2 regions of the Burkholderia sp. THE68 genome follow, and region 2 is predicted to be linked to the other one. Evidence: riboswitches for the same ligand, from Rfam matches in the RefSeq annotation. Region 2 holds a riboswitch; the other holds the start of a gene.

Evidence for each region. Region 2 has a riboswitch for manganese ahead of BTHE68_RS00495 (sodium:calcium antiporter). Riboswitches for the same ligand answer to the same signal wherever they lie in the genome.
Region 1: linked by a shared signal. The riboswitch ahead of mntP (manganese efflux pump MntP) and the one ahead of BTHE68_RS00495 (sodium:calcium antiporter) in region 2 are both predicted to bind manganese.

Annotation. Positions count from the first base shown of each region.
Region 1 is NZ_AP022319.1:577,589-585,238, reverse strand. Features, by position in the region: gene BTHE68_RS31220 (amino acid aminotransferase) at 1-992, shown strand, start outside; gene BTHE68_RS31215 (hypothetical protein) at 1,003-1,374, opposite strand; gene BTHE68_RS31210 (hypothetical protein) at 1,520-1,768, shown strand; gene BTHE68_RS31205 (hypothetical protein) at 1,821-2,144, shown strand; gene BTHE68_RS31200 (glucose/quinate/shikimate family membrane-bound PQQ-dependent dehydrogenase) at 2,300-4,804, shown strand; gene BTHE68_RS37210 (hypothetical protein) at 4,815-4,949, opposite strand; gene BTHE68_RS31195 (hypothetical protein) at 5,134-5,607, shown strand; gene BTHE68_RS31190 (ester cyclase) at 5,604-6,050, opposite strand; yybP-ykoY riboswitch at 6,165-6,335, shown strand; gene mntP (manganese efflux pump MntP) at 6,344-6,913, shown strand; gene alr (alanine racemase) at 7,050-7,650, shown strand, end outside.
Region 2 is NZ_AP022315.1:99,539-107,188, forward strand. Features, by position in the region: gene BTHE68_RS00490 (ABC transporter substrate-binding protein) at 1-1,378, opposite strand, end outside; yybP-ykoY riboswitch at 1,578-1,753, shown strand; gene BTHE68_RS00495 (sodium:calcium antiporter) at 1,845-2,855, shown strand; gene fliT (flagellar protein FliT) at 2,989-3,288, opposite strand; gene fliD (flagellar filament capping protein FliD) at 3,311-4,846, opposite strand; gene BTHE68_RS00510 (flagellin) at 5,030-6,160, opposite strand; gene BTHE68_RS00515 (WbqC family protein) at 6,385-7,065, opposite strand; gene BTHE68_RS00520 (class I SAM-dependent methyltransferase) at 7,077-7,650, opposite strand, start outside.

The DNA.
Region 1 (7,650 bases), on a different replicon from region 2:
GTTTCGCGCATTATCGCGATGCCGTGCAGGCGCTCGTGTTCGGCCACGACAGCCCGCCGCGCGCGGACGGACGTATCGCCAGCGTGCAGACGCTCGGCGGTTCGGGCGCGCTGAAGGTTGGCGCCGATTTCATCAAGCGCTATTTCCCGCAATCGAAAGTGTGGGTGAGTGATCCGACGTGGGAAAACCACCGTTTCATCTTCGAGCGCGCGGGCTTCGAAGTGAACACGTACCCGTATTACGACGAAGCCACCGGCGGCCTTCGCTTCGACGCAATGCTCGACGCCATCGACAAGCTGCCCGCGAAGAGCGTCGTGCTGCTGCATGCGTGCTGCCATAACCCGACCGGCGTCGATCTCGACGAAGCGCAGTGGGTGAAGCTCATCGACGTGCTGCAGAAACGCGATCTGCTGCCGTTCGTCGACATGGCGTATCAGGGCTTCGGCGCCGGCCTCGACGACGACGCGTTCGCCGTGCGCGAACTCGCGCGCCGTGGCGTGCCGGCGTTCGTCGCGAATTCGTTCTCGAAGAATTTTTCGCTGTACGGCGAGCGTTGCGGCGGCCTGCACGTGATCTGCGACGATGCCGCCGAAGCCGACCGCGTGCTCGGCCAACTGACGAGCGCGGTGCGCGCGAACTACAGCAATCCGCCGACGCACGGCGCGAAGATCGTCACGCACGTGCTGAACACGCCGGCGCTCAGGCAGTCGTGGCAGGAAGAACTCGCGTCGATGTGCCAGCGCATCGCACGCATGCGCCAGGCAATTCACGACGGCCTGAAGGATCACGTGCGCGGCGAAATGCTCACGCGCTACATCAGGCAGCGCGGCATGTTCACGTACACGGGCCTGGTCGCTGAGCAGGCGGACCGTCTGAAGGAGGAATTCGGCGTGTACATCCTGCGCTCGGGGCGCATGTGCGTCGCGGGCCTGAACGACAGCAACGTGCAAGTCGTCGCCGATGCGATCGGCAAGGTGCTTGCAGCGAAGTAAGCACGTTCATCTAGAGCGCGGGACACGACAGCACTTTTTGCGGCGGCAGGCTGCCCGGTCCCGTGTCCACTTTCGTGCCGCGCGGCGGCGTCAGAATGAGCCGCACGCTGGTCGTGCCTTCGTTCGCAAGCACATACAGGTCGCCGCTTCCTTCCGGCTGCCAGTACACGCGATACACTTCGCCATCCTTGTAGACATGCAGCGCGCCGTGACTCACGGCGCCGCCGCGCCAGAAATTCACGCTTTCCCCTTCGCGCAGCGCGATCATGCCGTCCTGGCCGTTGATCGCGCTTTCGAGCGTGCCGCAGACGGCATCGTCGGCATGTGCATGAGTGCAGACGGCGAACGCCGCCGCGACCAGAAAGATTGATCCGCGATTCATCGGTACAGGCTCCTCATCGAAAAAATCGGCACGCGCGTTCATCGCGCGCGCGTGCGCCCTGCCGCGCTCGCCGCAAGATATGCGCCGACTTTCCGCCGCGCGTGTGCTACTTTGAAGAGAGCAGCGTTCGATCATGGAGGCCGTGATGACAGTGATCGCACCGGACGAGAAAGCGGATTTTCTCGCGATTCTCGCGCGCCATAGGCTCGACGAAAGCGATTTTCTCGTCGCAGAAGGCGGCGCGTCCGATGTCGTGGACGATGTCTATCCGCTGCAGGGCACCGTCACCATTACGCGACGTTCCACGCTGAAGGAACGCGACTATCGCATTGGACACGGCTCCGAATGGACGGCCGCGTTCGAGAAGGATTTGAACAAGGGCGTGTTCGGCTGAACGAGCATGCCGCATGCAGGTTTTTCACGCACTTTTTGACGCGGAGCACGCGATGAAACCGACCGAATTCGAATCGTTCAAAGCGCACGTCGCGATGCTGCTGCGCGATCTTCCGCGTGGCATGACCGCCGATCTGACGGATGTGGCCGTCGCGTACTGGAACGGCACGAAAGTGGTCGGCGCCTATCTGCGCGACAACGGCCGGATCGACGAGGATTTCGATTTCGACGAGAACGCGTGGGGCAACTGGCGCGATGAATTCCTGACCTGGTTCGACGCGCCGCGCTTTTCCGAACGCGCCGATCTGAAGGCGGCGTTCGTCGCCGGCGTGATTCCCGTGAGCCTGCCAGGCGGGCTCTGGCCGCGGGCGCTTTGATCGCTGAATCGCGGGAAAGTCATTTGTAAGCACTCCTCGCACGCTTTACTCCCGCCGAACGGCACAACGATTGCTCTCTCCCACGACGCGACAGTGCCCGAACCACGACCGCCCGCGGCCGTGTTCCGCCATTCATCGTCACGGAGGGTTTCAGCATGGCTGGCAACGGAAGACTTCATCCGCTCACGTTCTTTACGGCCATCGTGTTCATCATGCTCGGCGCGCTGCTGGCGGCGGGCGGCGCGTATCTCGTGACGGTGAAAGGATCGTGGTACTACGCGATCGCGGGCGCGGCCATCGTCCTGACGGGGCTTTTGCTGCTGATCCGGCGACGCTCCGCGCTTCTGTTGTTCGCGCTCGTGCTGTTCGGATCGACGGTCTGGGCCGTCTTCGAAGTGCGCTTCGATTTCTGGCAATTGATGCCGCGCTTGTGGATCTGGGTGCTGCTCGCGCTCTGGCTGCTGATTCCATTCGTGCATCGCGGCGCGCTGTTCGGACCGCCGTCCACTGCACGCGCCGCGCGCACGCCGCTCGCGGCTGCAATCGTTCTTGCGCTGCTGCTCGGCGCCGGCACGTATTTTCACGATCCGCATGACCGGCCCGGCCGTATCGACGTGAACGTGGCCGCCGACGCGAATCAGGCCGATGCCAACGCCGCGACCGGACGCCAGCCGGGCGACTGGACCGACTATGGCGGATCGCCACTGGCGCAGCGCTACGCGCCGCTCGCACAGATCACGCCGGAGAACGCGCATCAGTTGAAAGTGGCGTGGACCTTCCGCACCGGCGACATGCCCGGCCCCGGCGATCCCACCGAAACCACCGACGAGAACACGCCAGTCAAGGTCGGCGACACGATTTTCCTGTGCACGCCGCATAGCAAGGTGATCGCGCTCGATGCGACGAGCGGTAAGGAGAAGTGGCGTTTCGATCCGCAGATTCAGAGCCCGATCGGGTTCAAGCATTGGGAACACATGACGTGCCGGGGCGTCGCTTATTACGATGCCGCCGTGCATGCGATGCCTGCCGCCGTGGCGTCGGAGGCGGTGGCCGCGTCCGCGCCTGCTCAGGCGAGCGAAGCGGTTGCGGCTTCCGAACCGCAAGCCGCTTCCGAGCCCGCCGCGCCCGTGCAGACGCCCGCGCAAACCACCGCGCTCGCCGAATGTCCGCGCCGTCTGTTCCTTCCGACTGCCGACGCCCGCCTGATCGCGCTCGATGCGGAAACCGGCAAGCCGTGCGCGAGCTTCGGCAAGAACGGCGCGATCGATCTGCGCGCGAACATCGGCCCGTTCACGCCGGGCGGCTATTACTCGACGTCGCCGCCGGCGGTGTTTCGCAATCTGGTGATCGTCGGCGGGCATGTCACCGACAACGAATCGAACAATGAGCCTTCGGGCGTGATCCGCGCGTTCGACGTGAACGACGGCCATCTCGTCTGGAACTGGGACCCGGGCAATCCGGACGCCACCGAGCCGATCGCGCCGGGCGGCACCTACGTGCGCAATTCGCCGAACATGTGGTCGATGTTCAGCGTCGATGAAAAGCGCGGCATGATTTATCTGCCGATGGGCAATCAGACGCCGGATCAATGGGGCGGCGAGCGCACGCCGCAGGCGGAAAAGTTCGCGGCGGGCCTCGTCGCGCTCGACGCCGCGACGGGCAAGCTGCGCTGGAACCGTCAGTTTACGCATCACGATCTGTGGGACATGGATGTCGGCGGGCAGCCGACGCTCGTCGATTTGCAGACGGCGCAGGGCATGCAGCCGGCGGTGATCGCATCGACGAAACAGGGCAGCATCTATGTGCTGAATCGCGAGACGGGGCAGCCGATCGTGCCGATCAACGAGGTGCCGGTGCCGCAAGGCGCGGCGAAGGGCGACCACACCGCGCCGACTCAGGCGGTCTCCGCGCTCAATTTCAATCCGCCCCGCGTGACGGAAGCGGACATGTGGGGCACGACGCCGTTTGACCAGCTCTGGTGCCGCATCAAGTTCAGGAGCCTGCGCTACGACGGACCGTTCACGCCGCCGTCCGAGCAGGGCACGCTGGTGTTCCCGGGCAACTTCGGCGTGTTCGACTGGGGCGGAATTTCCGTCGATCCGGTGCGGCAGATTCTGATCGCGAATCCGGATTGGATGGCGTTCACGTCGAAGCTGATTCCGCGCGAAAAGCTACAGGAAGGCGCTACCAGCACGAGCGAGACGAGCGGGATCAAGCAGGCGCGCGGCACGCCGTATGCCTATGAGATCAGCGCATTCCTGTCGCCGCTGGGCATTCCGTGCCAGGCGCCGCCGTGGGGCTATATGGCGGGCGTCGATCTGCGCACGAACAAGATCGCGTGGATGCACAAGAACGGTACGATCGTCGACAGCGCGCCGCTACCCATTCCGATGCCGCTCGGCGTGCCGAGTCTGGGCGGCACCATCGTGACGGCGGGCGGCGTGGCGTTTCTGACGGGCACGCTCGACCAGTACGTGCGCGCGTACGACGTGCGCGACGGCAGGAAGCTATGGGAAGCGCGGCTGCCGGCGGGCGGTCAGTCCACGCCGATGAGCTACGCCGATGCCAGCGGCAAGCAGTACTTGCTCGTGACGGCGGGCGGCCATGGCTCGCTCGGCACGAAAGCAGGCGATTACGTGATCGCCTATACGCTGCAATGAGGCTTCGAGGTTACGTGCGACGATACGCTTCGGCCATCAGCGCGCTGACCTTGGCGCGCGTCTTGAAGGCGTCGCGAGCGGCGTTGCGCAGCTTGGTGGCGATAAAGGAAACGAGTGCGATCGGGGTGGCGGCGATGATTCCCATGGTGTGTTCCGTACTAGGGGTAACTAACTAGGTAATAACCCTAGGTTAGCACAGTTGACGCGCTGCAACAATTTACTTTTCGGAAATCGCTAGGCAGCGCGCGCGAAACGACGAACCGCCTAGTCCGCGGGAAACGGGATGCGTTATATTCATGAGTATATAGCGAACCGATTTTCCCGGCACCATGCTTACACCATCCATCGACATCTCCGAGAGCGGCTACGGCGCGACCATCACCACCCTGAAGGCGGCGCACGATCACGAGCGCGCCGAGTCGTTGCGCGATCTCGTGGACGCGCATCGGCGGCTGCAGGGTAGCGTGCTGCGCTTTCTTTCGTTATTCGACGACGCCCGAACGCGCTCCACGCGCAACGAGCCGCGTGCGTTCGAAGCGCTCGTCGGCCTGCTGGAGAAAAAGGCGCGTGCGGCGGGATTTGCGCGCATGCGGGAATTGAGCGCGGCCGTGCAGGCGGCGCGCGTGGCGGCGCGTCAGCGCGAATTGCTGTTCTTCGATTCCTTCGGCACCGATGCGCCCGCCTTGCGTGAGGCGGCGCGCGAACTGGAGCGGCTCGACGCGACGCTCGTCGGACTGTGCGTGGAGCATGTCCTGCGCGTGAATGCTCCGATGCGCGCGCGGCCCGGCATGCGCCGCGCCTAGACCGGCGGATTCATCTTCGGCGGGACGGCGTCGAGCTGCCGGAACACGCTCAGCCAGTCTTCGAGATGCCAGGTTTTGGACACCCGGCCGTCGCGTATTTCATGAAACGAGTGGATCGCGAAGCGAATCGGCTTCTTCGTCGCGGCGATACCCATCAACGGGCCCGATTGCGTGCCGCTCACTTCCGCGCGGACGCCGACGCGATCGTCCTGCGTCAGCATGTCGAGAATCTCGATACGCATGTCGGGCAGCGCGGTTGCGAGGTCTTCGAAGATCGGGATCATCTGATCGGGTCCGTGCGACTGTCCGGGCGGCTCGGGAAGGTATTGCCAGTCGGGCGTGACGGCTTGCCGCAGGAGCGCGACGTCCTTGGTGGAAAACGCGCGGTAGAGACGCTCGACCGCTTCGCGCGCGGCCGATTGAGTCAGGTGGGCGGGCTGCATGGTGCCTCCTACACGGTGCGGTCTGCATGAGGTGGGAACGGCGACATAGCGCACTCACTGTACCCCAAGCAGTCGCGCAAACGCAGGAACGGTCGCCAGGCCGTGTTAATCTCTCACTTCTTCGCTGGGGAGTAGCCGGCTTTTCCGCCCGGAAAAGCGCCCATGTCAACACGCTCGGTCGTTCGGACCGTGGCATGGGCAGCCATCACAGGTTGGCAAGACCATCGACGGAATGCGCGACCGGTCGGGCGCGCGTTCTGTCGTTCCGTCTTGCCCGACCAGAGCGCTACCCGATGAATCTCGCTTCCACCATTTTTCTGGCCTTCGCCATGTCCACCGATGCCTTCGCCGCCGCTGTCGGCAAGGGCGCGACGCTGCACAAACCCCGCATCACGGAAGCGCTGAAGACCGGCGTGATCTTCGGCGTGATCGAAGCGCTGACGCCGCTCGTCGGCTGGGCGCTCGGCAGGGCGGCCGCGCAGTACGTGACGGCCTGGGATCACTGGATCGCGTTCGGCCTGCTGGGTCTGCTCGGCGCGCGCATGATCCGCGAAGGCTTCGGCAGCGTGGACCACGAAGAGGAAAAGCCCAACTCGCATTCGTTCTGGGTGCTCGCGCTCACCGGCTTCGCGACCAGCATCGATGCGATGGCGGTCGGCGCGGGCCTCGCGTTCATCGATGTCGATATCTTCTCGACCGCCGCCACGATCGGCTTCGCGACCATGCTGATGGTGACGATCGGCGTGATGGTCGGGCGGCTGGTCGGCGCGACCATCGGCAAGCGGGCGGAGATCGTCGGCGGGCTGATCCTGATCGGCGTCGGCAGCGTCATCCTCGCGGAGCATCTGGGCTATCTGAGCTGAGCCTGCGCGCGCGCCGGAAGGCCGTGGAGTGCTCAGGCGAATCGACTAAAAATCGGCATAAATAAAATAACAACAACTGCCTTCTGGTCGATACGATTCATCATTCCACTGCCTTCAACCCTGAATCCAGCACGTCATGCCACGTCCGATTTCCGCGCGCATTCATCTCGACGCCATTCGTCAGAATCTTCAGCTCGTCAAACGCACGGCGCCGTCCTCGCGCGTCTGGTCCGTGATCAAGGCGAATGCGTACGGTCACGGCATCGAGCGCATCTATCCGGCGCTCGCCGACGCGGACGGCATCGCGCTGCTCGATCTCGACGAAGCCGTGCGCGTGCGCGAACTCGGCTGGACGAAGCCGATCCTATTGCTCGAGGGCATTTTCGAGCCTGCGGACGTGGAGACGGCGGACCGTCATCGCCTCACCGTCACGGTTCATTGTGACGACCAGCTCGCATTGCTTAAGGCGGCGCGGCCGCGCGAGCGCATCGACATTCAACTGAAGATGAACTCGGGCATGAACCGGCTCGGTTATCGGCCTGGCGCGTTCGAAGGCGCGTACAGGCGCGCGTCGGACATCGAGGCGATCGGCTCGATCGGCCTGATGAGCCACTTCGCCAACGCGGACGATGGCGCAATCGACTGGCAGATCGACGAATTCGACGCCGCCACGCGCAATCTGCCCGGCACGCGCTCGCTGTCGAATTCGGCGGCGGTGCTGTGGCATCCGCGCGCGC
Region 2 (7,650 bases):
GTTGCGGGTCGCAATAGCGCGCGAAGTTGATGCCCGACTTCACCGCGTTGCAACTGAAAAGCGGCGACATGTAGTTGTCCGGGTCGCCGTTATCGCCCGCCCAGCCCATGAACAGCATGTCGTGTTGACCCTGCTTCGCCTGCTTGATCAGCTCGCCCCATTCGATCACCTTCACCTGCGCCTTCACGCCGATCTTCGCGAGATCGGCCTGCAGCAACTCGGCGCCCGCTTTCGGATTCGGATTCAGCACGCTGCCGTTCGGACGCACCCAGATCGTCGTTTCGAAGCCGTCGGGAAAGCCTGCGTCGGCGAGCAGCTTCTTCGCGTCGGCCGATGAATACCTGTACGCCGCGACGTTCTTGTCATAGCTCCATGTATTCGGCGGATACGGATTCACGGCGGCCGTCGCGGTGTTCTCGAACACGGTCTTCATATAGGTCGTGCGATCGAACGCCATGTTGATCGCCTGACGCACCTTCGGATTGTCGAGTGGCTTTTTCTGCGTGTTGAGCGCGACGAACGCCGTCATGAACGCGGGCGCCTCGCTGACCTTGAGCGACTTGTCCTTCTTCGCATCGAGCACGTCCTGCGGCTTCGGCGACAGCGCGATCTGGCATTCGCCCGCCTTGATCTTCTGCGCGCGCACGGACGCATCGGGCGTGATCGCGTAGATCAGGCGGTCGACCTTCGGTTTCGGGCCCCAGTAGGACGGATTGACGTCGTAGCGGATCACCGAGTCCTTCGTGTAGCTCTTCAGCACGAACGGACCGGTGCCGATCGGCTTGCTGTTCAGATCGACCTGCTGATTCGCCTTGAGCAGCTTGTCCGCATACTCCGACGAATAGATCGATGCGAAACCCATCGTGAGGATCGGCACGAAGGTCGCGTTCGGCTCGTTGAGTTCGAACTTCACGGTCTGGTCATCGACTTTCGTGACGGCTTTGATGAGCTTCACGAGGCCCATCGACTGGGCGTGCGGAAAGCCGCTTGCGCCGGCGATCTTGTGCCACGGATTGCTGTCGGACAGCATGCGCTCGAACGTGAACACGACGTCGTCAGCGTTGAGCGCGTGTGTCGGCTTGAAGTAATCGGTCGTCTGGAACTGGACGTTCGGGCGCAGATGGAAGGTGTAGCTCAGCCCGTCGCTGCTCACGTCCCACTTTTCCGCGAGCGAGGGCACGACTTTTTTGGCGGCTTCGTCGTAGGAGACGAGCGTGTTGAAGATGACGTCCGCCGACGCGTTGGTCGTCACGAGCGAATTGAACTGCACGACGTCGAAGCCGTCCGGGCTCGATTCGGTGCAGACGGTGAGCGGCTTGGACATCGCGAGCATCGGCGCGGCGAGCATGGCGGCTGCGGCGAAGAGTTTCAGGCGCATGAGATCTCCCGTGACCTCGTGGTCACACTGCGTTTCATTGTTGTTTGCGAATCGCTGGGGCGCGGAGCAAGCGGCGCGCCCGGCGCGGCTAGATTAGCGAATGCCCGCGCCGCCGACAACGATTCGATCGGCATACGCTTATTCATGACACTTTGCCTCGCGTGCGCGCGGCTTGCCGAAACCGGCCGCATCAGGCTAAACTTGCGCCGTCTTTGGGGAGTAGCCTTCCTTCGCGTGCGAAGGAGAACGCGTCAACATCCTCGGCCCTGCTGCCGTGGCGCGTTCGACCGGAACGGTTTGGCGAGACCATCGATGCGCTATGTCGTTCTTGGTCGGACGGCGCGTGGCGCATCGTGGTTCGCTTGACGTCCGGCCGTGGAATCATCGTGTCCCCACAACTAAAACATCCTCCCCGTCTTTCGCGCACGCTTGCGCGCCCGTCGCATTCATCGATGCGAGGTGCCGCATGACGATGCTCTTTGTCGAACTCGCGCTGATGCTCGTGATCATTCTGATCGCGTCGGAGCTATTCACGAATGCGCTGGAACATCTCGGCGAGCGGCTCGGCATTTCCGAAGGCGTGACCGGGTCACTGTTCGCGGCGGTCGGCACGGCTTTGCCGGAAACGACGGTGCCGATCATCGCGCTGCTTGGCGGCACGCCGAGCCGTGCGGTCAACGAGGAAATCGGCGTTGGGGCGATTCTCGGCGCGCCGCTGATGCTCGCGACGCTTTCCACTTGCCTGATGACGGTCGCGATTCTCAAGTCGCGTGGTTTGAACGGCAGGATCATGCCGGAGCGTAGCGGATTCGTGCGCGATCTCAACTTCTTCCTGTTCGCGTTCCTGATTGCCTGTGCGGCGATGTTCGTGCCGCATCATGCGTGGCAGGTGCGCGCGTTGTTCGCGGCGGGGCTCGTCGCGCTTTATGTCGTGTATGTGATTTCGACGTTCAAGGCTTCGGCGAAGCTCGTCGAGGGCGGGCACGGGACGGAGGCGCCCGAGGCGTTGTTCGCGTCGCGCCTCGGTTTGAAGACCACGTTCGGCACGATCATGCTGCAGTTTCTCGTCGGCATCGTGTTGCTGGTCGGCGGCGCGAAGGGGTTCATTCACGGCGTCGAGGGCGTGTCGCATGCGCTCGGAATTTCGGCGCTGTTGCTGTCGCTCATCATCATTCCGATTGCCACCGAACTGCCCGAGAAGGTGAACAGCATTCTGTGGGCGCGCAGAGGGAAGGACACGCTGGCGTTCGGGAATATCACCGGGGCGATGGTGTTTCAGGGCACGCTGCTGCCGGGGATCGGCATCATGTTGACGCCCTGGGAGCCGCGGGTCGAAGTGCTGACGGGCGTGTTGATCACGCTAGCGGCGGCGGCGTGGCTCAGATTCAATGCGAAGCCGAATGGCGTCGTGCTCTGGGCGTTGCTCGGGAATGGCGTGTTGTATGCGGCTTATCTCGTGTTGACGCTTGGGCGGTGAAACCGCTCCAGCCGTCCCCGCAAAACAAAATGCCCGCCAAGGCGGGCATCGAAGAGCGAAGCAGCGCGCCGCGAAAACCGGCGCGTTGTTCTTGTTGTTCTTATAAAGGTTATCGGCGCGAAATGAGGAAACTTTAGAACCGCGCCGCCTGCTGATACCGGCTCGCAGCTTTCGCCCCATCCATCGAGCGCCGATACGTCGTCGAAAGCGCCACCTGCGCCGTCCCAGCACGCGCGGCGACCGCATCGATGCTTGCCTGAATCTTGCGGATGACCGCAAGCGCGTCCGCCGGCTGCTCGGCCTCGAGCGCCATCACCAGCGGCGCGCGCGCCTGCGTGAGATCAGCCGCCCGCGCCCAGTCTTCCTTGCCGACCGCTTCTTCGATAGCTTCGGTCAACGCCCAGGCGTTCTGAATCAATTCATTCTGGTTCATGGTGGGTTCCAATGCCTGCGCGTTACTTGGCGTTCGTGGCCAGCGCACCCGCGCTGTTGGTGCCGCCGAACAGCGCCGTCAGGTAGCTGCCCTGAGTCGCCATCGACGACATGAGCGTATTCAGCGCCGTGAACTGCTGGTTATACGACGTCGTCAGTTGCTGCGTATAACTGGTGAGTTGCGTCTGCTGATCCGCGATGCTCTTCAGATCGGCATTGAGCGCGGTCGTGCGCGTGTCGATGATGCCGCCCGTCGCGAGAAACGACGTCAGGCTGTTGTTGAGTTGCGCGGCCACGCCGTCGGTCGAATTGAACAGCGACGCGACCTTGTTCGAACCGTTCGTGAGCGCATCGGTGAGCGCGGTTTCGTCGGTCTTGAGCGAGCCGTCGGGTTGCAGCGCGATGCCGATCGACGCGAGGTTGACCTTGCCCGTGCCCGATCCGATCGCCTTGCTGATCGTGCTCGCGATCGTGTTCTTGATCGTGTTCATCATCGAGTCGCCGAGCAGCACGCCGCCCTGCGAGCCTGCCGCCTGCGTGGAATCGAACGAGGTCAGCGACGAGGCCGTGCTGATGAAGTTGTTATACGCGGTGACGAACGCGTCGATGGTCGTCTTCTGGCCGTCGATGTCCTGACCGATCGTAAGCGTCTGCGTGGTGCCGACGGAATCCGCCGTGAGCGTCATGGAGACGCCCGTGACGGCTTCCTTGACGGTGTTGCTGGCGCTCGTGACCGGCGTCCCCGCGATGGTCAGATGCGAGTCCACGCCCGCGCTCGACTGGGTCCAGCCATTCGTGGCGTCGATCGTCGTGTGCTCGGGAACGGTGATGGTCTTGGTCGAATCGCTCGGATCGGGATCGGTCGTCGTGGTCGACGACGTCACCGCGAGCTTGTTGATCGCCGAGCTGCTGTCATCCGCGTTGACGGATATGTTGATTGCATTGGAAAGTCCCGTCGACGAGGAGCGCAGCACGAGGTGCGCGCCATCCGTGCCGTTGACGATGGTCGCCGTGACGCCGGGGTTGTCGGACGCCGAATTGATGGCGGACACGATGCCCGGCAGTGTGTTGTTGCTGCTGTCGAGCTTGATCGTGCTCGCTTTGCCGCCGACCGTCAGCGTGATCGAACCGGTGCCGAGATTGTCGGTCTTCGAAAACACGCCGGACGTGAGCGATTGAGCCGACGCGATATTGGTCACCTTCACCGCGTAGCTGCCCGCGACCGCGGTGGTGTCGGCGCTGCCAGTAAGGCCCTTGCCGTCGGCGGTGGCGGTGAACGAACCCAGCATCTTGCCGTTGGCGAGGTTCGCGATCGAACTCTGCAGCAGCGAAAGCACGGACTTCAGCGTGCCGATCGCGGTGAGCTGGGTGTTGTCAGCGGTTTTCTTGCTGTTGAGCGCGTCGGTCTGGCCTGCGACCTTCGCGTTGACGATCGCGCTGACGAGCGAATTCACGTCCATCGTCGAATTCGTGGATCCGCTGATGATCGACTGTGCGGCCTGCTGTACGGCGCTCGTCGGATCGACAGTGGAACCCGTTGTCGTTGCTACGGTGGTCATGTGTACTCCGGTCGTTGCGTGTTCGCGATCGTTCGAATGGGGCGGGAGTCGTCATCTCCCGGAAACGCGCACAGGGAGACGAGCTCCCCGGGCGCTGACTGCGATGTTTCTGTTGCGACTACTGTTACATCCGGCGCGCATCGTACTGAGAACGCGCGCCGCTTGCTGCGCTGCCGGCGATGCTTAGCCGAGGAGCTTCAGAACCTGCTGGGGCATCGAGTTCGCTTGAGCCAGCACCGAGATACCAGCTTGTTGCAGCACTTGAGCCTTCGACAGATTCGCGGTTTCCTGTGCGAAGTTCGCGTCGGTGACCTGCGATTGCGCCGAGGACAGGTTCGTCGCCTGTTGCGTCTGCGTTGCTGCAATCGACGTGAAGCGATTTTGCGCGGCGCCCAGGTTAGCCTGGATGCTGTTCACCGAGTTCAGTGCGTTGTCGATTGCTTCGATCGCGCCGTTCGCGCCATCGGTCGTGCTGATGTCGATTGCCGAAACGAGCGGCGGCTTGTTGTTCGAGTTGAGCGACGCGAGCTGCGTGGTTTGCGCGGCCGTTGCTGCCGTCGGCGTCTTGAACGCGATCGAACCAGCGGTCGTGCCCGAAGCAGCCGTCACGGAAAGTTCCGAGGCGGTTGCCACGCCGGACGAGATCGCCTGGTTGTTCTGGTCCGTGTACGTGAAGCCGCCCTTGCCGTCGGCAAGCACGTTGATCGTCGTGATCGCTGCCGTGCCGGTCGTTGCCGCACCCGTTGCGTCGAGGCTCAGGCCCGTGATCGAACCGATAGCCGTGCCCGATTGAGCGAAACCGCCGCCGATCTTGGCCGACGACACGTTCTGGCTCAAATCGACCGAGATGGTCTGGCCGACGTTCGCGCCGACCTGGAAGTTCACCACGCCTGCCGAACCGTCCAGCACGTTCGTGCCGTTGTAGGTCGTTTGCGATGCAATGCGGTTCACTTCAGCGATACGCTGTGCAACTTCCTTTTGCAGCGCGGTCTGGTCGCTCGGCGACAGCGAGCCGGTAGCCGATTGAACGGCCAGCTGGCGGATACGCTGGAGGTTGTCGGTGATCTGGCTCAGACCGCTCGATGCCGTTTGCGTCATCGACACGCCGTCGTTTGCATTCGACACGCCCTGGTTCAGGCCGTTGATCTGCGAGGTCATGCGCGAAGCGATTGCCTGGCCGGCTGCGTCGTCTGCTGCGCTGTTGATGCGCTTGCCCGACGAAAGGCGCGTAATGGCCGACGACAGTGCGCTTTGCGTGCCGTTCAGGTTTTGCTGGGCGACCAGCGAGTTGATATTGCTATTGATACCGATCATTTTCTTTCTCCAAGGGCCTGGCGCTTGTATCTGAAACAACGCCGATTCTGGTCGAGGCGGCTAGTTGTTTGGCCGCTTGTTTAGGTTTTCGGCGGCGGTCGGACAAAACTTTAGGCGCGATTTCGGGCAATCCGGAAATTTTTCAGACAAATGTTCCGCACGGCCTCCGGAGCGGCCTGCCGGACGCGTAAGAAACGCCCGGACGGCCGGCCGCGCGGGACGGCTTACACGAGATCGAATTCCCCAAGCATGGCTTTCACTTCGTCGGCCGGATTGAACATCAGCAGGTCGAGAATCGAAAGCCAGGGGACGAACGGGGCGTCGAACTGGCGGTATTCGAGCGGGCGGGGTTTCAAAAAGCGCAAATCGATTCCGCGTTCGGCAAAATCCGGCGCCGAATAAAGTGCGGTTCCGCCGATCGCGTTGATATACGTCGTCGCGCCGAGTGCGCCACAGATCGCCAGCACCTTGTCCTGCGCGCGAAGCGAATGGTCTATCGGCAACGTCGATGAAACGACGATCCGCGTGTCGAGCGACAGCCGGCTGGCCGTCGCGCGAATCGAGTGATGCAGGAAATGAAAGAGATTGCGCTCTTCATGCTCGACGCATTCGCGCAGCAATTCGAAGCCCTGCGTGAAATGCGGCGCGCGCCGATATGCGCCCTGCATCTGATTGAGCAGTTTGAGCCGGTCGAACGAAGGCGCGATGGCGCGCTCGACGACATCGAGCGAATCGGAATCGTTGACGAGCGGAATGCTGAAATACGCGTCGCCGCCGTTTTGCAGAAAGCGATTGCGATTGAACCAGCCTTTCTTCGTGTACTTGATGTTGTCATAAACGACGAACACGTCCACTGCCCCGATCAGCTGAAAGTAGCCGATATAGGGCAGAAAGTAAGGCTGCATGATCGCGACTTTCATTTGCCGCAGATAAGGTAAATGCTCGCGCACATCTGCGGATAGATCATGCCGAGGCTGTAAATGCCGTCGAGATATTTTTCGTCGATGATGCCCGCTTCGAGCGCGCGATCGAACTGGAAGTTGGCGAGCGCCTTGAACATCAGGCCGCCGCGCTGTTCGACCTTGAAGCCCGCGGCGCGCACATCGGCTTCGAGCGTATCGAACGAATACGTCCGGCGATGCCCGTGCGCCCATTCGCCCGGCGTCACCGCGTTGTTCGACGCGATCAGCCCCATCTGCACGGCGATCTGCCGTGAAGGCGCGTCGGCGTTCGGCACGAGCACGTAGAAGTGTCCGCCGGGAGCGAGCCAGTCGTGGATATTGCGCAGCACCGGACCGGTTTCTTCCAGATGCTCCAGCGTGTTGATCAGAAAGATCGATTGATACTTGCGGTCCAGATTCGCTTCTTCGAACGTCGCATTGATGAAGCGCACGCGGTCCGGCGAATTGCGCTGCGCGATGGCGATGGCATCGGACGACGCTTCGATCACCGTGAGATCGTCGAAGTGTTGCGCGATCAGCGTCGTCGAG